DNA from 3 places in the Bacillus sp. LJBS17 genome. Region 1 is predicted to be linked to each of the others. Evidence: predicted binding sites of a transcription regulator. Region 1 holds the regulator's gene; each other region holds the start of a gene.
What was found. The regulator LexA, encoded in region 1, represses DNA repair genes until DNA is damaged. The targets are predictions, from matches to a motif close to CGAACATATGTTCG.
Positions count from the first base shown of each region.

Region 2: the regulator LexA is predicted to act here: its motif matches at 3,353-3,366, upstream of recA (recombinase RecA).
Region 3: the regulator LexA is predicted to act here: its motif matches at 2,421-2,434, upstream of dinB (damage-inducible protein DinB).

Region 1 is NZ_CP079759.1:2,017,757-2,025,407, reverse strand. It holds gene tkt (transketolase) at 1-1,371, opposite strand, end outside; gene KXZ66_RS10395 (DUF896 domain-containing protein) at 1,540-1,773, opposite strand; gene KXZ66_RS10390 (YneB family resolvase-like protein) at 1,837-2,490, opposite strand; gene yneA (cell division suppressor protein YneA) at 2,509-2,826, opposite strand; gene lexA (transcriptional repressor LexA) at 2,976-3,593, shown strand; partial or broken gene KXZ66_RS22565 (hypothetical protein) at 3,964-4,222, opposite strand; gene fosB (metallothiol transferase FosB) at 4,131-4,565, opposite strand; gene KXZ66_RS10370 (YndM family protein) at 4,772-5,221, shown strand; gene pghL (gamma-polyglutamate hydrolase PghL) at 5,248-6,006, opposite strand; gene KXZ66_RS10360 (hypothetical protein) at 6,230-6,544, opposite strand; gene KXZ66_RS10355 (YndJ family protein) at 6,634-7,651, opposite strand, start outside.
Region 2 is NZ_CP079759.1:1,742,208-1,749,858, forward strand. It holds gene KXZ66_RS09005 (DUF3388 domain-containing protein) at 1-434, shown strand, start outside; gene rodZ (cell shape determination protein RodZ) at 501-1,367, shown strand; gene pgsA (CDP-diacylglycerol--glycerol-3-phosphate 3-phosphatidyltransferase) at 1,417-1,998, shown strand; gene KXZ66_RS09020 (competence/damage-inducible protein A) at 2,016-3,266, shown strand; gene recA (recombinase RecA) at 3,439-4,485, shown strand; gene KXZ66_RS09030 (serine hydrolase domain-containing protein) at 4,653-5,828, shown strand; gene rny (ribonuclease Y) at 6,104-7,651, shown strand, end outside.
Region 3 is NZ_CP079759.1:571,588-579,238, forward strand. It holds gene KXZ66_RS02985 (amino acid permease) at 313-1,689, opposite strand; gene dinB (damage-inducible protein DinB) at 1,861-2,379, opposite strand; gene KXZ66_RS02995 (MarR family transcriptional regulator) at 2,549-3,007, shown strand; gene KXZ66_RS03000 (MMPL family transporter) at 3,004-5,676, shown strand; gene KXZ66_RS03005 (nitroreductase family protein) at 5,805-6,434, opposite strand; gene KXZ66_RS03010 (MarR family transcriptional regulator) at 6,450-6,944, opposite strand; gene KXZ66_RS03015 (Bcr/CflA family efflux MFS transporter) at 7,254-7,651, shown strand, end outside.

The DNA.
Region 1 (7,651 bases):
ATATGTCACAGGAAGGCCCATTAACGCTGCAAGACGAATCGCAGGACGCAGGTAATCAGAGAAGACAAAGAAAGTTCCGCCGAATACACGAAGACCGCCATGAAGCGCCATACCGTTTAAGGCTGCACCCATCGCAAATTCACGTACACCAAACCAGAAGTTTTTGCCTGAGTAATCAACCGCTGTAAAATCACCGGCATTTTTAATAGTCGTTTTGTTCGATCCCGCTAGGTCAGCAGAACCTCCGACAAAGAAAGGAATTTTTTTCGCAAGTCCGTTGAGAACTTCACCGGAAGATGCACGGGATGCCAGGCTGCTTCCTTTTTCATACACAGGAACCTCTTGATCCCAGTCCTTCGGAAGCTCTCCTTTGATTGCCAGTTCAAGCTGTTCAGCAAGTTCAGGATAAACTTCTTTATATTTAGCGAATTGAGCATTCCATTCTTGTTCTTTTTTCTCACCTGATTCTTTAACAGCTGCAGCGAAATGCTCATAAACTTCTGACGGAACGTAGAAGTCTTCTTCATATGTCCACGCATAAGCTTCTTTTGTTAATTTGCTTTCCTCTTTACCAAGCGGCGCACCGTGAACACCGGATGTACCGGCACGGTTAGGTGAACCGAATCCGATTGTCGTTTTCACTTCAATTAATGTAGGTTTCTTTTCATTTTGGCGTGCTTTTTCGATAGCCGCTGTTAATTCTTCAATATTGTTTCCATCCTCAACATAAAGAACTTCCCAATTCATTGCTTCAAAACGCTGTTTCACGTTTTCAGAGAATGAACGGTCGAGGTCTCCATCAAGAGAGATGTCATTAGAATCGTATAGTACGATCAGACGGCCAAGCTGAAGATGGCCTGCGAGTGAAGCGGCTTCAGAAGAAATACCTTCCATTAAATCACCATCACCGCAAATACTGTATGTATAATGATCGACTACGTTAAATGAATCGCGGTTGTATGTTTCCGCTAAATGGCGTTCAGCAATTGCCATACCGACTGCCATGGCAATTCCTTGGCCAAGCGGACCTGTTGTAGCATCAACACCGGCAGTATGTCCGAATTCCGGATGTCCTGGTGTTTTGCTGCCCCACTGGCGGAATCCCTTAAGATCTTCAATACTAAGATCAAACCCGCTTAAATGAAGCATGCTGTATAATAGTGCTGACCCGTGTCCAGCAGATAAAACAAAACGGTCACGGTTAAACCAGCCAGGGTTTGCCGGACTTACGTTCATAAATTTTGTCCACAGCGTGTATGCCATTGGAGCGGCTCCCATCGGCATCCCTGGGTGACCAGAATTTGCTTTTTCAATAGCGTCTATTGACAGTGTGCGAATGGTAGCAACTGATTTCTTTTCAATTGTATCCATAAAAATCCCCTTCCTTATGTGTTGTACCCTTACATCATAAATGTCTGACGACTTTTTCTCAACTGTTTCAGCTTAAATTTGAGAGAAACTTGTTGAATTTTGTCACATAAGAGTTTTGATTATAGTATATGCAAAAGAGGAATACGATATTGCCGTATTCCTCTTATATTAGTGAAGTTTGTTATTTCTTTGTTCTCTTTTTAGCTTTTCTGGTGTAACATCATTGCCTTCTGGGTCAATGATTTTCACACTTTTTAACGTGTTCTTCATAGAAGAACGAAAACCTTTCAAGTACTCTTGACGGAGCTTTTGCTGTTCGGCTTTTTCTTCTTCTGTAATAACGCCAGCTTTAGCTTTGGCAGCAAGTTCATTAATTCTGGCAATTTTCGCGTTTGAAATCATGTTAAACTCCTTTATTGCATTTTGTCTATATAGTACTAGATCAAAAAAAGTTTTACAACTGATTCACTCTGCTGTCTCTTCATTCTCTATGTATTCCTGAAAACGCCGGTGAACGGTTGCTTTAGAGACATCATAGCCAAACCCTCTTAGGGTAGCCGCGATTTCAGCAAACGTCAGTTTATTCGCTCTCAGGCGGACGATCTCTGAGATTGGCACCTCTATTTTTTCTTTTCCACTGTTCCCATGTTGGTTTTTTAAGTTTTTTTGCGGTTTAAAACCGTTTTTTACTGCACGTTTCATTCCCCGTCTGATTTTCATGTTGTGAATCTTTCGCTGATACTCTTCCACAATGCTGACGATTTCCAAGACCATTGAGTCAGCCTCCGATAACTCCAGTTCACCTCTATGAGCCGTTGTATAGACTTTCACACCTTCTCTATAAATACAATGAAGCAGTGCGATTTTTGCGTTTCCCCGTCCGAGCCTAGTCTCATCCTGAACCAAAATGACATCAATTCCAGCGTTCTTAATCACATCAAGCAGCTCAAATACACCATCCCGATCCATTTCATATCCGCTGGCTTTTTCTGAAATCACTTTGACCACTTCCATGCCGTTCTCCGCTGCAATGGCCGTAAGCTCCTCCTCCTGCCGCTTTAATGACGTTTCCTGCTGTTCTTTATTTGTGCTTACACGGGCATAAATGAGTGCTTTCATTTTATCTCTCTTTCCTCTCTATCTTACAGTTGCTAATTCATATGCATCCTGATGCTTCTTTTTCAATGGGATCACTAACTCATCACCCGGCTGGATATCAGAGGTTTGAAGTTGATTTTTATCAGCTACCCATTCAATAAAATCATTTTTGTTTATCTTTTTTGTATCGGCTACCTGATCAGCAATTGACCAGAGTGTGTCGCCTTGCTGGACTTCTATTTTAACATACTGATTAAGCTCTTGGCCGCTGCTTGTATATGACAGCATAAGGATAACCGCGCTCAAAATCACTGTGAACAGACCGACAAAAATAATAGATTCTTTACTCATGATCATAACCTCCAACAGGAATGTTTGTTCGCATTTTTATAATTTCAGTATATACGAACAAACGTTTCTGTCAATTGTTTTTTCGAACCTATGTTTGTACTGTAAGGAAAATCATGCTATAATCTTCTTAAAATCGACGTTTTGAGGTGCGAAAAATGACGAAGCTATCAAAAAGGCAACTTGATATCCTCCGTTTTATTAAAGCAGAGGTTAAATCAAAAGGATATCCGCCTTCCGTGAGAGAGATCGGAGAGGCTGTCGGGCTTGCGTCCAGCTCTACTGTCCACGGCCATTTGGCCCGCTTGGAAACAAAAGGGCTGATCAGACGGGATCCGACAAAACCAAGAGCAATAGAAATTCTTGATGAAGAAGTAGACATTCCGCAAAGCCAGGTCGTTAATGTACCGGTCATCGGGAAAGTCACGGCGGGATCTCCTATTACAGCAGTAGAAAATATTGAAGAATATTTTCCGCTCCCTGACCGCATGGTTCCTCCAGACGAGCATGTATTTATGCTGGAGATTATGGGAGACAGTATGATAGATGCTGGTATTCTCGATAAGGACTATGTCATCGTTAAACAGCAAAACACAGCGAACAATGGGGAAATTGTAGTTGCGATGACAGAAGATGATGAAGCAACTGTAAAACGATTCTATAAAGAGGATACACACATTCGCTTGCAGCCTGAGAACCCAACGATGGAACCTATCATTTTGCAGAATGTCAGCATTCTAGGGAAAGTGATTGGCGTGTTCAGAACCGTCCATTAATCTATTGATCTATCAGATGCATGAAATAACCCCCTTTTCCTTTACGGAGAGGGGGTTTGTTGTTCAAAAAAAGCAGGCTCGCCCTGACTTTTGGGTGCGAGCCTGAATAGGAGGAAAAAGAACATCATGTTTACACCATAATTATCCACCAAACAATTGTTGAAGTCAAGAAATTTTCTTTCCCTCAGGAAACTTTTATTCAAAATATGAACGTTTAGAATATTAGACGCTATCTTCTTAAAAACGTTTCATTTTTAGGTCGTGGAAGGATGCGGTTTTATATTTATTAAAGGGCGAGGCAATTGATATAACTGAAAATTTAGTACATAGTTTAGGTAGTTCAACACTCTGTTAAAACAGCTCGCTTTCTTCATATAAAATGTAATATGTATTTCAAATTCTCCTTCACCGAATCACTTGTGCAGTTCAAAAGATATGGCATCGTTGAACTAATCGGGTAGAAACCTTCCCCAAACATAAAGTCTCCACCAACACCCTTCTTTAAATTTAACCTTATATGAAATATGGTGTGTGATATCAAAAGGCCGTTTCATCATAAAAGTGCATATGGGTTTTTTCTTGTTTGTAATATCGAAGCCTGTCTTGAAGTGTTCCGGTATGAAATTCAAATTTGTGGCCGTCAGGGTCGGTAAAATAAATTGATTTTCGATCGCGTTCATCTCGTTCTCTGCCAGGCAGAATATTGACATGAAGTCTTTTTAATTTAGCTGATACCTCCTCAAATTCATGATCTTCAATTGTAAAAGCAATATGGGTATAAGAAAGCTTAATGTCATTTCTCTGGATGTCTGGTTCTTCATTAAGCGCTAGCCAGATGCCGTTCATGTCAAAATATGCAGTTGTTCTTCCCTTTACCAAAAGCTTTGCATCAAACACTTTTTGATAAAAATCAATCGATGTATCCAAATGCGTAACTGAAAATAACAAGTGATTGATTCCTTTTATCTCCACAAATCATTCCCCCCTTGAAAGCTGATCATCCACATATACGACTTTTTTCATAAAAAGATTCATACTGCTGAAAAAAATACCAGTGTAAACAAAAACGGACTGTTTAAAATAGTAACATGACCATTATGAATGGTTTTGAATTGCATTATTTATCATTTGTTTACGCCCAAGAATTTTCTTCAAAAAATAACAAATTAGGTGGTCAAATGAAACATATCATTGCGCTTGCTTCAAAGATTGCTTTCACTCTCGCCCTTTTATATGTGATTTTGGACAGAGTCTATCACGCATCCTTCTTAAGTGTGATGTTTATTGCACTTTTCTTAGGTTTTGTGTCCTATCTTTCTGGTGACATGCTCGTCTTACCCAGAACAAACAATATTACAGCTTCATTGGCTGACTTTGGCCTTTCATTCGTTATTCTTTGGGTATTTGTTTTAACCCAAACAAGAAACGATTTCTCACCATTTGGAGCAGCTCTCCTTTCCGCTGCCTGTCTTACTGTTTTTGAATACTTTTTTCATCGGTATTTACTGAAAAATGTGCTTGATGAAAATTTCCGAAATGAACTGTCAGCGAGAGATAACACCTTACAGTATCAAACGGAAGCCGCGGACGAGCTGTTTCCCGAAACGAATGAGAAGCATAAGGAATAGGAGGCTGTCTTATCGCCTCCTATTTTTCAGTAGCTATTTTTGAGAAAACGGAACATCACTTCTGTAAACTCATAAAACCTCTCATTTTGAGTAACAGCTCTGCTTTTTAAAGAAAAGATGCCGAACAAAGACTTTCGAAACCCTGTGCTCATTTCTATCTGGATACTTAAACCTGTTTTTGATTTATTTGCAATGTTATTCGGACTAACGCCCGCATGTGGATGGTCCGGATTGAGCAATACAGCAGGAAAACCGGCATGCTGCAATTTCTCAACTAAATCTGCCGCTCTTACGCGATCTGTACCGCCGACTTCGATCTGCTGATCTTCTTCTGCGTACCCGTGTAATGAAATGACATATTCATGATTTCCCGTCATTTTAAGGGCCCGAGGTTCATCAAAGTGCGTGCTCGTAATGTGCAGGACTGAGTTTCCTGCCGATTTTAAGCCTTCAAATAAATACATCGAGTACTCTTTGCTGAGCTCTCTCGCTACTTCACTTGTCCCGCCTTCAATACCTCCTCCGTGAATAGCTAAAACAAGAACAGGGCTTCCGGTTTCTTTCGTAACAATGTCGTAATCAGAAGGATCTTCATTGTTTTTTAATTCCTCAAAATTCTGATATACATCTTCAGCATAAATTGAAGAAATCGGAGCAAATACCATAAAAATAAACAATAATTTTACAATTTTAATAGTTGATGGAAAACGTTTGGCTATGTTACAATCAACATGCTTCAAGGAATGGAGCAAACGGCGGAGCAGGGATACTTTGGCCGGTTTCATCTACTCCGCCTCTAAGTCCAAATCAACAGGATGTAGGTCTCTTTGAGGCTTTAGCACGAATTCTCTTGTCCTCCTTGTTAAATTTTTGTTAAATTCACAATATTATATACCATTAGCCCGGGCGCTGTTCTTCTCATTTTTGAATTTATTAAAAGTAAGCTGGCACCACCTCCCCCATTTCCATACAAAACAAAAATGCACCTGCCCTTTGGCCTGTGCATTTTTATTTTCTCTTCATTCTTCGTTTTTTTACTTGATTTAATTTCATGATGTTTTTTTCAATTTTTCTTATGTTTCGCCTTTGCGGGATTGTTTTCATTTCATAATAAACAGAAATAAACCCGCTTAATGTCACTGCTGCAATATAAAGGGCGCGCTGTTTGATCATCCGGTCAGCGTGTCCATGATCATTCGCTTCTTTTTCCAGCCTTTCGATCACAGCTTTATCAAACAGCTGATCGACATACACTTGTTTCATTCCCACTGCAAACCCCGCAGCCAGCCAAAGAATCAGAAATAAACTGATATAAAACACCATAAACCCTTCCTTTCCTGTCTTGATGCGGCGCAGAATTTTTTTAAAACAGTTCACCTATTACAACTGGCAGACGAAGCTTCTTCTTTGTGTTAGGTTCTTTCAATAGGCTGGTTAATATGTGTAATGCTGTAATGAACAGTTAGAAATTTTATTCCAAACAGCCACATATGATGAACAGCGGTTAATTTGTTGTCATGTGCAGCTTCTATCAGAAAGGTTTCAGATAAAGGAAGCGGACAAGTTCCCGCTATTGTTTGCAGATAAATCCCCTCATCCCCCGCTCTGCTTTTTCTCCGCCTGCTTGTTAAAACCAGCTTCTCCTGATGATGATATGGCTTTAAAATACCTGTCATGCTGCTGAATGGAAGCGGTAAAGAAATATTCATATACCCCTCTCCATTTGAACGATACACTGAATAAAGAGCGGTAAAAATGGTTTCGTTTTTTTCATTTGTTCTAATCCAGGCACGTACTCTTTCCCTTCCGTCTTTTTTCGAATGAACACCTTTTATCTTGCTGTACATCCTATACCAGTCAGGGTTCGTCGAAAGATGTATTTGGCCGATTCTTCTGTTGAACCATTCGTAAACAATTGCAAGCGGCCGAAACCACGTGCTCCATGTTACTTTTGCTTTAATATTGTATTCGATGGTTTGTTCATAAAACGAAAGAATGAGCGGCGCCAGTTTTTCTGGTGAAAAATCTTTTGAACGCAGGCTGCCCATATCATCCACAAGTCCGCTGTACCGAGCGTTATTTTCAGCTTGAACTCTAGCTAAAAATTCTTCTCCAATCTTTCTTTTTCCGTAGATACGGCTGAATGTCTTTACACTGTCTGCATCAAAAGACTTCGAATCCTCTATTCTCCACCCTATGAGAGCGGGCAAGATAACACCAAACGCGTTGACAAAACCGTGAATCCAAATCATCTGATTGATGGTCAATGTAACTTCTTGCCGAAATACACCAAATGAATAAATCATCGAGAAAGCAATCGTTATCATTAAAACAGCGGAAGAAACCCGAATAAGAAATGTCGCCGTCTTGGTGCGAAAAGCTGCCGTGAACACCAAAAATGCATGAAAATAAATCGCCGCCATATAAATG
Region 2 (7,651 bases), 280 kb from region 1:
TCAAAAAAGAAGGCCATAAATTAATCGGAATCAGAGGTATGCCGCGTGTCGGGAAAACGGAATCGATTGTAGCCTCTAGTGTGTGTGCAAGCAAAAGGTGGCTGTTTGTGTCATCAACCTTGCTGAAGCAGACCATAAGAAGCCAGCTGATTGCCGATGAATACAGCACTGAAAATGTCTTTATCGTTGACGGAATTGTGTCAACACGAAGAGGATCGGAACGCCATCTCCAGCTGGTCCGAGAAATCATGCGGCTGCCTGCAACAAAAGTGGTGGAGCATCCGGACATATTCGTTCAAAATACAGAGTATACACTAGATGACTTTGATTATATTATTGAACTGAGAAATGACCCTGATGAGGTTATTACATATGAACATGCCGAGGAACCCCAAATGTTTGATCAATCCGGGTTTTCAAGCTTTGATTTTTAAAATTGGAAGGTGTTTGTTGTGACTGAACTAGGAATCCGGCTCAAAGAAGCCAGAGAGGAAAAAGCAATGTCATTGGATGATCTCCAAGCGGCAACAAAGATTCAAAAAAGGTATTTAACCGCCTTGGAGGAAGGAAACTATGACATTATTCCGGGGAAGTTTTATGTTCGGGCATTCATCAAGCAATATGCAGAAGCCGTTGGGCTTGATGCGGATCAGCTGTTTGAGGAGCATAAAAAAGATATCCCTAATACGTATCATGACGATGTGTCTGAAAAGATCTCCGGCATGAATCTTCAAAAGGAAATGCCGAAGCCAGCATCTAAGGCGCTGGAGCTGCTGCCAACGATACTTGTTATTCTCGGCGTGATTGTCGTGATTGCCATTGTGTACGCGATCATTCAGTTTGCCAATCACAAAAACAGTGATGATCACAATGCGGCATCAGAAAAAGCAATTACGCAAAGTGAGAGCAAGTACGAAATCCCTAAAGATTCAACGCTGAAAGAGAATCAAAATAACAGCTCTGAAAAAGAGACAGACACTAAAAAAGAAACGAAAGAAAACGAAGATAAGAAAAAAGAAAATGACAGTGATAAGCTGGAGATTAAAGCTGCTGGCACTGAAGGATCGTTAACGACTTATGAAGTGTCCGGCGCTGATAAAATCGAGCTGGAACTGAAGGCATCAGACAGCTCCTGGATTCGAGTGCGCGATGAAAACAGCAGCTCTTTAAAAGAAGGAACGCTGAAAAAAGACGAGACCTATAAAAAAGACATAACTGATCAGAAACAAGTTGATATCCGCACCGGATATGCACCTAATCTGAAAATAAAAATCAACGGTAAGGTTCTTTCATATGAACTTGATCCGAAAAAAGTGATGGCACAAACTATAAAGATTGTAAATAAAAAGGAAGAAAAGTCATCTTAATTACCAGATGACTTTTCTTCACGTCCGAGTATGAAATTGGAGGGGCTTTATGTTTAACTTACCAAATAAAATCACACTAGCTAGAATCGCATTAATCCCAATCTTCATGATTATCATGCTGGCGCCGTTTGACTGGGGCAGGCTCGAAGTTGGAGACGAATCGATCCCGGTCGCACATTTGGCGGGGGCCATTCTATTTATTATTGCATCTACAACAGACTGGGTGGACGGGTATTATGCCCGAAAATTGAATCTCGTAACAAACTTCGGGAAATTTCTTGATCCGCTTGCGGACAAACTGCTGGTATCCGCAGCGTTAATTATCCTTGTTCAATTTGATCTCGCTCCAGCTTGGATGGTCATTGTGATTATCAGCAGGGAGTTTGCCGTGACAGGTTTAAGGCTTGTCTTAGCCGGAACAGGAGAAGTCGTAGCTGCTAACATGCTTGGTAAAATCAAAACCTGGGCACAGATTATTGCGGTATCCGCATTGCTTCTTCATAATCTTCCATTTGAACTTGTGTCATTCCCGTTTGCAGACTTGGCACTGTGGGTAGCCGTCTTCTTTACTGTCGTCTCAGGATGGGAATATTTCTCTAAAAACTGGGAAGCGTTAAAAACATCTAACTAAGAAAGAAGGACTTCGTCATGGAATTTCCAAAAAAAGCAGAAATAATTGCAGTCGGTTCAGAGCTGCTGCTTGGCCAAATCGCCAATACAAATGCTCAATTTATCAGCAAACAGCTCGCTGAAATCGGGGTCAACGTATTTTATCATACAGCGGTCGGAGATAACCCGGAGCGGCTGAAGCAGGTCATCCGCATTGCTGAAGAACGCTCTGACTTCATTATTTTTTCAGGAGGGCTTGGACCCACAAAAGATGATCTGACGAAAGAAACGATTGCAAATACGCTGGGACGTCCGCTTGTGTTAAATGATGAGGCATTCCAATCCATTGAGGACTATTTCAAACGAACAAAACGCACGATGTCACCTAATAACCGAAAACAGGCGCTTGTGATCGAAGGTTCTGACGTGCTGGCGAATCACTTTGGAATGGCCCCGGGAATGCTCACAGAGCATGAATCGCGCTATTATATGCTTCTTCCTGGACCGCCGAGCGAATTGCGTCCAATGTTTGAAAACGAGGCAAAGCCTCTTCTGCTGAAAAAGATGGGTTCAAATGAAAAAATTGTGTCAACCGTTCTTCGCTTTTTCGGTATCGGTGAATCTCAGCTTGAAGCCGATTTGGAAGATATTATTGATGCGCAAACCAATCCGACAATTGCGCCTTTGGCGGCTGATGGAGAGGTGACGCTGCGTCTGACAGCCAAACACGCCGATGAAAAGGAAACAGAGCGTCTGTTAAAAGAAACAGAGGCCGTTATCTTAGAGCGTGTCGGTGAATTTTTCTATGGTTACGATGATACTTCTCTTGTAAAAGAGCTATCTATAGCGTGCAAGGAAAAAGGCATTACAATTTCTGCGGCAGAAAGTTTTACCGGAGGGCTGTTTTCTGAATGGCTGACGGATCATAGCGGTGCCTCAAAATTATTTGCCGGGGGCGTTGTTTGCTATACAAACGACGTGAAGCAGAATGTGCTTGGTGTCAAGAAGGAAACATTAGATCGTTTTGGGGCGGTCAGCAAGGAGTGCGCATCCGAACTGGCTAAGGGTGTTCAAAAACTCACTGGCAGCGATATCGGCATTAGCTTTACTGGTGTAGCAGGACCTGATGCTCAAGAAGGGCATGAGCCTGGGCATGTGTTTATCGGCATTTCCGCAAATGGTAAAGAAGAGGTTCACGAGTTTCACTTTGCGGGCTCCAGAACGGGGATCAGAAAACGCGGCGCTAAATACGGCTGCCATTTAATCTTAAAGCTTTTAGAGCAAAAATAATATTTTCAGCACATTATCCTCCTAAGAAAACATGATTTCTCTGATACATTATGATATTTTGATAGGAATCACGCCAAGAAAAAATCCGAATATGCGTTCGCTTTTTTCTTGGCAAATCCCTTCAAACAGGGTATAGTATATGTAGTGGTAACATAAAGGAGGAAAAAATAGAATGAGTGATCGTCAGGCAGCCTTAGATATGGCTCTTAAACAAATAGAAAAACAGTTCGGCAAAGGTTCCATTATGAAACTGGGAGAAAAGACAGATACAAGAATTTCTACTGTACCAAGCGGCTCCCTCGCTCTTGATACAGCACTGGGAATTGGCGGATATCCTCGCGGACGGATTATTGAAGTATACGGTCCTGAAAGCTCAGGTAAAACAACTGTGGCGCTTCATGCGATTGCTGAAGTTCAGCAGCAGGGCGGACAAGCCGCGTTTATCGATGCGGAGCATGCGTTAGATCCGGTATACGCGCAAAAGCTCGGTGTTAACATCGAGGAGCTTTTACTGTCTCAGCCTGACACAGGCGAGCAGGCGCTTGAAATTGCGGAAGCATTGGTTCGAAGCGGGGCAGTTGACATTGTCGTTGTCGACTCTGTAGCCGCTCTCGTTCCGAAAGCGGAAATTGAAGGCGACATGGGAGATTCTCATGTCGGTTTACAAGCACGCTTAATGTCTCAAGCGCTTCGTAAGCTTTCAGGGGCCATTAACAAATCGAAGACAATCGCGATTTTCATTAACCAAATTCGTGAAAAAGTCGGCGTTATGTTCGGGAACCCGGAAACAACTCCTGGCGGCCGTGCGTTGAAATTCTACTCTTCCGTGCGTCTTGAAGTGCGCCGTGCTGAACAGCTGAAACAAGGCAACGACGTAATGGGGAACAAAACGAAAATCAAAGTCGTGAAAAACAAGGTGGCTCCGCCGTTCCGTACAGCCGAGGTTGACATTATGTACGGAGAAGGCATCTCAAAAGAAGGCGAAATCATTGATCTAGGAACTGAACTTGATATCGTGCAAAAAAGCGGTTCATGGTACTCTTATGAAGAAGAGCGTCTTGGCCAAGGCCGTGAAAATGCAAAACAATTCCTGAAAGAAAATAAAGATATCATGCTGATGATCCAGGAGCAAATTCGCGAACATTACGGCTTGGATAATAACGGAGTAGTGCAGCAGCAAGCTGAAGAGACACAAGAAGAACTCGAATTTGAAGAATAAAAATAAAATAAGTTTCAAATGATACAAAAGGCTGAGTGAAAAACTCAGCTTTTTTGTATTTTGCAAAAAAATGATAAAAATATTGCTTTTTTTGACAACTTTTTTATGGCTTTATTCGTCTAACAAAACGTGTGCAAAATGGAATTTATTTTGGGAGGAAAAAATGAATGACAAGCCCAACCCGCAGAAGAACTGCGAAACGCAGACGGAGAAAACTCAATAAAAGAGGAAAACTGTTGCTTGGTCTTTTAGCAGTGATGGTTTGCATTACGATTTGGAATGCTCTTCATCGAAATAGTGAAGAAAACGAACCATCTCAAGAAACTGCAGCGGTTTCAAATACCGATCAGAAAAAAGAGGTCAAAAAGAAAACTGCCAAAAAATCAGAGGAACAAATCAAAACAGTGGATCGAAACCAAAAAATCAGCAATTATTTAGAAGAGATCGGTTTCAGCGGAACAGCCATGATTGTCAGAAATGGAGAAATTGTAACAAATAAAGGTTTTGGCTATGCTGACCGTAAACACTACATTCAAAATAATCCATTGACATCTTTTTATGTCGGTTCATCACAAAAAGCGCTGATTGCAACTGCTATTTTGCAGCTAGAGGAAAAGGGGAAACTTCAGACAAGTGATCCGGTAAGTACGTATTTACCTCACTTTCCTAACGGACAAACGATTACTTTGAAGAATCTGCTTACACATACATCGGGGATAAACGGACATATTGAAGGAAACGGCGCCATTACGCCGGACGATTTAATAAAAGACATAGAACTGCAGGGAATCAAACGTCAGCCGGGCGTATGGGACTACAAGGATTCCAACTATTCTGTTCTCGCTTATATTATTGCTGAAGTAAGCGGTGAGTCCTATGAACAGTACATAAAGAATCATATTTTTAAACCTGCGGGAATGACGCATGCAGGCTTTTACAAAACATATGAAAAAGAACCTTATCCTGCTGTCGGGTATAAGATGAAGGGCGGCAAAACAGTTACACCGTATATACCTGATCTATCTCAGCTGTATGGAGCCGGTGATATTTATATGAGCGCTATAGATATGTACAAATTTGACCAAGCGCTGATAGACGGAAAACTGTATTCGCAAAATAGCTATGAAAAGATGTTTACGCCAGGGAGCAGCTCCACATACGGCATGGGATTTTATGTTGCTCCCGGAAGCTATTCAAACCATGGTGTTATGCCGGGCTTCAATATCTTGAACAGCTTTAGCAAATCTGGGCAAACCATTGTTATTTTGTTCTCAAACATTCAAAATAATGCTAAATTGGGCCAAGTGAACAATAAAATATACCAGCTTCTGAATCAAGAATGATTGGCGTTCTTCTTTTGGATGAATTGCATTCGGAACGTGAAAAGACGACTGGCCTGCAAACGTTAAGATGGCAAGCTTGACAAGTATTTCCGACACATTTACAATGAAGTTGTAACATTTGTTTTTTTAACATGATTGTTAAACCATTTAAACTTGACAAGGGCGATGAACACACTCATTCCCTGTGAAGGTTCTGTATGTTGAGAAAACTAGACAATGTACATGCCGACACTTTTTAAGCAACAACCAAGTTCATAGCAAGAGGAGGTGAAAGTATGACCCCAATTATGATGGTTCTCATCTCCATTTTGCTGATTCTACTCGGTTTAGTTGTTGGCTACTTTGTTCGTAAAACCATTGCCGAAGCGAAAATTGCGGGCGCACGCGGTGCAGCCGAGCAAATTCTTGAAGATGCGAAGCGTGATGCTGAAGCACTGAAAAAAGAAGCTCTGCTTGAAGCAAAGGATGAAATCCACAAACTTCGAATAGATGCTGAACAGGAAGTTCGTGAAAGACGAAATGAGCTTCAAAAACAAGAAAACCGTTTACTCCAAAAGGAGGAAAACCTTGATCGCAAACATGAGGGAATTGATAAACGGGAAGCGATGTTGGAGAAGAAAGATCATTCTCTGAATGAACGACAACAACATATTGAAGAGATGGAAAGCAAAGTGGATGAGATGATTCGTATGCAGCAGTCAGAGTTGGAACGAATTTCGAGTCTGACTCGTGATGAAGCAAAACAAATCATTCTTGAGCGGGTTGAAAACGAGCTTTCACATGACATCGCCATCATGACAAAAGAAACTGAAAACCGTGCGAAAGAAGAGGCGGATAAGAAAGCGAAAAACATTCTTTCACTCGCCTTACAGCGCTGCGCAGCGGACCACGTTGCCGAAACAACGGTATCAGTTGTCAATCTTCCAAATGATGAGATGAAAGGACGTATCATCGGACGGGAAGGGCGTAACATTCGTACGCTTGAAACGCTGACAGGAATTGACCTGATTATTGATGATACGCCTGAAGCTGTCATTCTTTCCGGATTTGATCCGATCAGACGTGAGACAGCCAGAATTGCTCTTGATAAACTCGTTCAGGATGGCCGTATTCATCCGGCACGGATTGAAGAAATGGTTGAAAAATCTCGCCGCGAGGTCGATGACTATATTCGTGAGATGGGTGAGCAAACGACATTTGAGGTTGGCGTTCACGGCCTCCACCCAGATCTCATCAAGATCCTCGGCCGCTTAAAGTTCCGTACAAGCTACGGTCAAAATGTGCTTAAGCATTCCATGGAAGTCGCATTCTTGGCCGGTCTAATGGCATCGGAGCTTGGTGAAGACGCAAAGCTTGCTAAACGTGCGGGTCTTCTTCACGACATCGGGAAAGCAATTGACCATGAAGTAGAAGGAAGCCACGTTGAAATCGGGGTAGAGCTTGCGACCAAATATAAAGAGCACCCAGTCGTGATTAACAGTATTGCATCACACCACGGGGATGAGGAGCCGACTTCCATTATCGCTGTGCTGGTAGCTGCAGCAGATGCGCTTTCCGCTGCAAGACCTGGCGCAAGAAGTGAGACGCTCGAGAATTATATTCGAAGACTTGAAAAACTCGAAGAAATTTCTGAGTCCTACGAAGGTGTTGAAAAATCATTTGCCATTCAGGCTGGACGCGAAGTGCGTATTATGGTGAAGCCGGATTCAATTAATGATCTTGAGGCTCATCGACTGGCGCGAGATATCCGCAAGCGAATTGAGGACGAGCTCGATTATCCAGGTCATATTAAGGTGACAGTAATCAGAGAGACTCGAGCCGTA
Region 3 (7,651 bases), 1.4 Mb from region 1:
CCTCGCTTTAAAGGGAGAATAAAAAAATCCTCCCAAATGTGTTGGAAGGATTAGCCGTGCCTGTGCATGATCAAATAAGCTATTTTTTATAAATAGCAGTGTCGTATATATAGAAAATGGGCAGACTAATCCTATTTTTTGATTTGAAATATTGATTTCAAACGGTAAAAATAAGATTAGTTAATCATTGTCCACCCATCATCCCTTCTTGTTTTGATTACAAACACTATAGCATACCTTCAAATTCAAAAGCAAAGGTCATTTTCATCAAAAAAACTCCTGCTCTCATTTTTGAGGCAGGAGTTTCGAGTGTTATTGATGCTTCGCTTTTCTCACTTTATAAATCACAATCAGCAAAATAAACCAAACCGGTGTGACAAATAAGGAAACACGAGTATCCTGTGCCAGTGCCAGCACAACCAGAACAAACGCCAGGAACGCAAGAATCAGGTAATTTGTAAACGGATAAAGCGGAAGCTTAAACTTGTTTGTTTTCGCTAATTCAGGTCTTGTTTTGCGGTATTTCATATGGCAGATGACCGTAATTCCCCAAATGTAGATAAAGCATACGGTTGAAATACTTGTGATCAGGGTGAATACGCCTTCTGGCATGATGTAGTTTAACGTAACACCGATTAAAATCACGATAGCTGAAAAGAATAAAGCATTTCTAGGCACTTTACGCTGAGTCAGTTTCGCCATTGACTCAGGCGCATTGTGATCTTTCGCCAGGGAATAGACCATACGGCTTGTACTGAATACAGCGCTGTTGCATGCTGAAGCAGCGGATGTCAACACAACAAAGTTGATAATACTTGCAGCCCCGACGATGCCAACAGCGACAAATACTTGTACGAATGGGCTTTCGCTGGGATTGATGACATCCCAAGGATAGATGCTCATAATCACGAGAAGAGCCCCGATATAAAAAAGCAGCACACGGACAGGAATATTGTTGATCGCCTTAGGGATTACTTTTTCAGGGTTTTCTGTTTCACCGGCTGTAAGCCCGACAAGCTCAATCCCGACAAAAGCAAACACAACCATCTGGAACGAGAGGATAAACCCGTGCATGCCATTCGGGAACAGGCCTCCGTGGCTCCAGAGATTTGTGAAGCTGGACACTCCTGAGCTTGTGGAAAAGCCTTTGAAAATCATCACAAGGCCAATGACGATTAACGCCAAAATGGCAATGACTTTAATCAAAGCAAACCAAAATTCTAATTCTCCAAAAAGCTTGACTGTCGCCAGGTTCATAATCAGTAAAATAATAAGAGCGATTAAGCCAGGCACCCATTGCGGCACACCCGGGAGCCAATATTGAGTGTAGAGCCCGACTGCTGTCAGATCAGCCATCGCAATGGAAATCCAGCAGAACCAATATGTCCAGCCGGTGATAAATGCTGCCATATCGCCTAGGTAGTCTTGTACAAAATCCACAAAAGAGTGATAGTTCAAGTTTGATAACAGCAGTTCACCCAGCGATCTCATAATTAAAAAGCAAATGATCCCTGTGATCATATAAGCAAATAAAATCGAAGGTCCGGCAAAATGAATCGATTTGCCCGAGCCGAGAAATAAGCCTGTCCCAATGGCTCCGCCGATGGCAATGAGCTGGATATGCCTGTTTTTCAAGCCTCTCTGCAACGTTTGCTGATTTATATTGTCTTTCGTCATGTCGTCTGTCACTTTATGTGTTCCTCCATTGAAAATTGTTTATTGAGTCAGCAATCTATTTTTAATGATTATTATAACACTAAAATTTCTATCTTTTTTACTAAAAAAGGATTGATGAAAAGAATTTTAATGTGATTTGGACTATTTCCCGAAAAAAGCGGCTCCATTTAGGGAGCCGCTTTCTTATGCTTTTTCAGTTTTTTTCATATACAGGTAGAGCCCGTAATCTGTCGGTGCGGATGCGTAGCCTGCCTGCCGCAGCATTGCTGTGATATTGCCGCGGTGGTATGTCCCGTGATTGACAACGTGGGGAATCAGTTCGGAAACAGTTGTTTTCATGATTCCGCTTGAGGGATTTTGAATCTGGAGTGGCTTATTGAGCTGTTCTTTTTGCTGTAAAAATAGTATATAGCGCTCGGATAACCTCAGAAAAAGGTCTTCCATTTCCTCTATTTCTTTAGCCTCTGTCTGTTCTTTAAGCTGTTCAGCTAAAGCCAAAGCATCGCTCAAGTTTTTGCCGGAAAACACTTCAATCCAGCCGAGATCAGAAAGATAAACATGAGACAATACATGGGATATTGACGGAAACACGCTTTGAATTTCCTGATGGTATACCTCTTTTGGAAGCTCTTTTAATCGGTTGAATATTTGTTGATTGGCCCAGACGTTATATTCATACAATTTGAACGCCAAATCTGACATGTTAAAATTCCCCCTTTCGTGTGTATAGCTTTCATTATACACGAACATGAGTTCCTATGTAGAGTTGCCCGTGAATAAAATTTGTTGACATATATAGTTTAGAGGAATAAACTAATTGACATTGAACATAAAGTTTAGCGGGGTAAACTATAATGAGGAGGGGAAGATATTGAATGAACAAAAGCTATGTCAGGCGATAAACCTGTTTGTGGAAGTCCTGCTTGAAGGGACAGAATTTGTGCATCGTGAAATCAAACAGGATGTCTTCAAGCATATCTCAAGGGAACAGGCAGACCTGTTGAAAATTTTAAAAGTCAAGGGCCCAACATCTCCCGGCAGCCTGGCCATGTACCAAAATGTACATAAGAGCGCGATCTCTAACAGACTGAAAAAGCTGCTCGAAAAGGGATTGGTTCAATGGGGCGACTGTCCGGAAAAAAGTGATAGGCGCTCTAAGCTTATTAACATTACACCCAGTGGTGAACACATACTAGAAGAGTTAGATTCTGCCATCTTTAACGCGCTCAAACCGCTGATCGATGATATAGATGAGGAACACTTACATTCCATCATCGAGATATTCACCATTTTAAAAAGCAAATTTAAAGGAGGAGATTCTGCCGAATGAGAGCAATCATCAAATTCAAGTGGGCAATTGCAGCCATAGTATTAGCACTTACCGTCGTTTTGAGTTTGTTTTCTCCGAACTTAACGGAGCTGGCCAATCAAAAGGGGCAGGCCCAGCTTCCCGCTGATGCTGTTTCAGAAAGGGCAAACGCCATTTTAAAACAAGCGGGAGAAGACAATAATTCGATCAGTGTTGTCTTTACATTAGACAACGCTTTAAAGAAAGAAACAGAGAATCAGCTCCGGATAATGATCGATAAAATCAAAAAGATCGACGGTGTAGAAGAGGTAACATCTCCTCTGTCAGCGGAAAAAGAAGTCAAAGACCAGTTGATGTCGAAAGACAAGAAAACCGTTCTCATGCCTGTCACGATTACAGGTTCTGATAAAAAGGCGGAAAAAATTGCGGACGAGATTTATCAAATCGTTCCTGATGATTTGACCGCATATATTACGGGAGCTTCCCTTATCAACCAGGATTTCGCTCACAGCTCAGAGGAAGGGCTTAAGAAAACGGAAGTGATCACAGTCTGCCTGATCATCGGTTTACTGTTGATCGTGTTCCGATCTGTTGTGACGCCTTTTATCCCGATTGTGGTTGTCGGTTTTTCTTATCTGATCAGTCAATCCATACTGGGCATCCTTGTATACAATGTTGATTTTCCAATCTCGACGTTTACGCAAACCTTCTTAGTCGCGATCCTGTTCGGCATTGGAACAGATTACTGCATACTGCTTCTTACACGATTCCGTGAAGAATTGGCAAACGGGCATGATAAAAAAGAAGCGGCGCTTATCGCTTACCGCACAGGGGGAAAAACCTTATTTATCAGCGGATTCGCGGTATTAATCGGATTTTCCGCCTTAGGATTTGCGAAGTTTGCGATTTTCCAATCCGCAGTAGGGGTAGCAGTCGGTGTGGGAATTTTAATGATCATCCTCTACACACTGCTGCCATTATTTATGGTGACGCTGGGTGAAAAATTATTCTGGCCTTCTAAGAAAGTGCTGTCGCACAGTGATAACAAATTATGGGCGTTTCTCGGCAGGCATTCCGTCGCCCGTCCGTTTCTGTTTATAGTCATCACGGTCATTATCACGCTTCCGTTCATCTTGACCTATGATGACCAGATTTCATTCGACTCAACTGCGGAAATCAGCAGCGATTATAAATCTATAAAAGCTCTCGAGGCCATTAAGGATGGATTCGGGGAAGGAAAAGCGTTCCCGATCAATGTTGTCGTAAAAGGAGAGAAAGATCTTACAACAGCTGATACAATCCCTTATCTCGGAAACATCAGCAAAGCGATCGAGAAAGTCGATCATGTTGACTCTGTCATGACCATCACGCAGCCGACTGGTAAAAAAATCAAAGATTTATATATTGATAACCAGCTAGGATCGGTTTCAGACGGGCTGGATAAGACGGTAAAAGGGATTGCCGATGTCCAAAGCGGATTAACGGATATAGAAAACGGACTGAATCAAATGGCAGGACAAACCGGCTCGGCCTCAAATGGAGGGTCTGGCGGTTCACTGGGCGATGCGGCAGATGGCTTGGGCAAAATCAATCAGCAGCTGCAGCTCGTGAGCAAACAGATTTCCCAAACCGGCAATACCGCACAGACCGTGCAGCAGCTTACGGCAATCAGCGGACAGCTTGGCCAGATTCAAACCGGTCTTGAACAAGCGAACCAGCAGCTCTCAGGCCAGCAGGCACAAGCCGGAACGCTGACAGAAAGCCTAAAGAAGCTGTCCGAAGGCGTGAGGAGCGCAAATCAGGGCCTGACGAAAGTCTCTGACGGTATTACAGCTTCCAGTGATATGTTAGAGGACATGAGCAAAAGTCCAACTGTAAGAGATACAGGCATATTCATTCCTGATCAAGTAATGAAGGACAAAGACTTTAAGAAGTCAATTGACCAGTATTCCTTTGCAGACGGCAAAGGTGTTCAATTAAGTGTCGTTCTGGATTCAAATCCGTACTCAGAACAAGCTATTGCGACAATAAACCAAATCAAAAAAGCTGTCGCAAACGAAGTTGACGGCACTCCTTTGGAGGATGCACAGATCGTATACGGCGGGGTCACGAGTATGAATGCGGACTTAAAGGAGCTGTCCACAACGGACTTCTCCAGAACAATGGTGATTATGATTATAGGCCTGTTTATCGTGTTAACCATTTTGTTCCGCTCAATGATCATGCCGATTTATATGATCGCGTCATTGCTGCTGACGTACTATACGTCGATATCCATAACAGAATTAATTTTTGTAAACGGCTTAGGAAACGCGGGTGTCAGCTGGGCAGTGCCATTCTTCAGCTTTGTCATCTTGATCGCGTTAGGGGTAGATTATTCGATCTTCTTGCTGGATCGATTTAAGGAAGAGGTGCACCTTGGCATTGAGCAAGGTGTCGTCAGGTCAATGAGCAAAATGGGATCTGTCATTATTACAGCTGCCATTATATTGGCCGGTACGTTCGCGGCGATGATGCCTTCAGGTGTCAATACACTGATGCAGGTGGCAAGTGTTATCATCATCGGGCTCTTGCTTTACGGCCTTGTCATACTTCCGCTCTTCATCCCGGCAATCATTGCAACCTTTGGAGAAGGAAACTGGTGGCCGTTCGGCAGGAAGAAAGGAAAAGAATATTCGAGAGAAGAGTGATGAATGGTCATCACTCTTTTTTCATGACTAAACGACTAACTTTAGACGTGTTACCCAAAAAGGTCAGACGCAAACGGCGGCTGTACTTAAAAACAAAGAGCCCGGAAAACATTCCCGGGCTCTTTGTTTTATTTCCATTCTGCAATTGTATCAATCGGCAGACGGTAGGAAGCATAGCCTTCGTCTGCTGCTTTTCCGATAGAAAGTAGCATAACCGGTACATAACGTTCTTTATCTAATCCGAAGGTTTCCGCGATGTTTTCTTTATCGTATCCGCCGATCGGGTTTGTATCGTAGCCATGCGCGCGTGCAGTCAGCATCAGCTGCATGGAAACGAGACCTCCGTCAATCAGGATCGTTTCACGGTTGACCTGTGCCGGAAGCTTTTCAAAATGTGCGGTCAGCGCAGCGATTTGTCTGTCTTTGACCTCCTGCGGCATGTAACCAAGTTCCACGGCTTTTGAATAGATTTCTTCTAAGTAGTCTGCATTGTTCATGTCTGCAAATACAGCGATGACAGCAGATGATGTTGTGACCTGTGTTTGGTTAAAGCTTGCAAGCGGTGCGAGCTTTTCTTTTCCTTCCGGGCTGTCAATGACAAGAAAACGCCATGGCTGCGCGTTAACAGAAGATGGGGCAGTTGTTGCTTCCTCTAAGATCTCTGTCATTTCTTCTTTGCTGATTTTTACTGCCGGATCATAGTTGCGGATAGAACGGCGGCCTTTCATAATTTCCATAAAATCGTTTGTTTTGATCATGTTGATACACTCCTCTTAAGCTTCGATATTATTTATATTGTTTCGCATGCGCGCCAGCACATCAATGAGCAGGCGGCGTTCTTCTGCGCTTACATTTGCGAGCATTTCCTTCATGAAACGCTCCTTTTCCTTCTTAGAAGACTCAATTCGCTCTCTTCCTTGGTCTGTTAACCGAACAAGGGTGATGCGGTTGTCCTCAGGCTTGCGCCGCCTTGATACCATGCCTTTGGCTTCCAGCTGTTTCAGATGTCTGGTAACGGCTGCGCTATCAATATTTACTTTTTTTTGAAGGTCGCTTTGACTGATCTCATCTGCATGATAAAGCAATGTCAGCAATTCCAAACGAGATTGGCTGATGCCCGTGCATGCCTCGAACTTCACGCCAATCACCTTGTTCACGCCTTGCAGCTGATATAAAATCTCGGCTTCCTCTGAACAAAATGACGCCAAAACCCATCCCTTCTTTCCTGTCAAAACTATTAATTGATATATCAATGATTGACATATCAATTAATATACAACGATTGATTTCATCTTGCAAGCCATTTGCACTCTAGAAAAACCTCCCAGCGTATAAAATTCGCTAGGCTAGAACTTAGATAAAAAGCTGGCCGCTTCTTCAGATGATGCTGGTCACGATGATTCCCTGCATCATTCCATTTATAGGTGTTCGGAATATCACTTTGCCGAGCACGTGCTCAAGCGGCTTTCACAGGCTGAAAGTTATGATACAATATACAAATGTTTCACAGCTTCAATCCATTGTTGGAGCTGACATCCATTATATAAGGGACTAGGTTGAAGGGAAGGTTTGATAACATGCTGCACAATCCAACTGGAAAAGAACGCTTGGCACTAGCGTTTCTGCTCGGCATGCTTGCTATATTGGGCCCGCTTAATATAGATATGTATTTGCCAAGTTTTCCTGAAATCGCGGAAGATTTATCAGCAAGTGCTTCACTTGTTCAGTTAAGTTTAACAGCCTGTCTGGTCGGGCTTACGATCGGCCAGCTGATTGTCGGGCCGGTCAGCGATGCGCAGGGAAGACGAAAACCGCTATTAATCTGTATCTTTTTATTTGCGTTATCTTCTCTGTTTTGTGCACTGTCGCCCAATATAACAACTTTAGTGGCTGCGCGTTTTTTACAGGGCTTCACTGCTTCTGCAGGGCTTGTGCTGTCTCGCGCAATCGTCCGCGATGTGTTTACCGGAAGAGA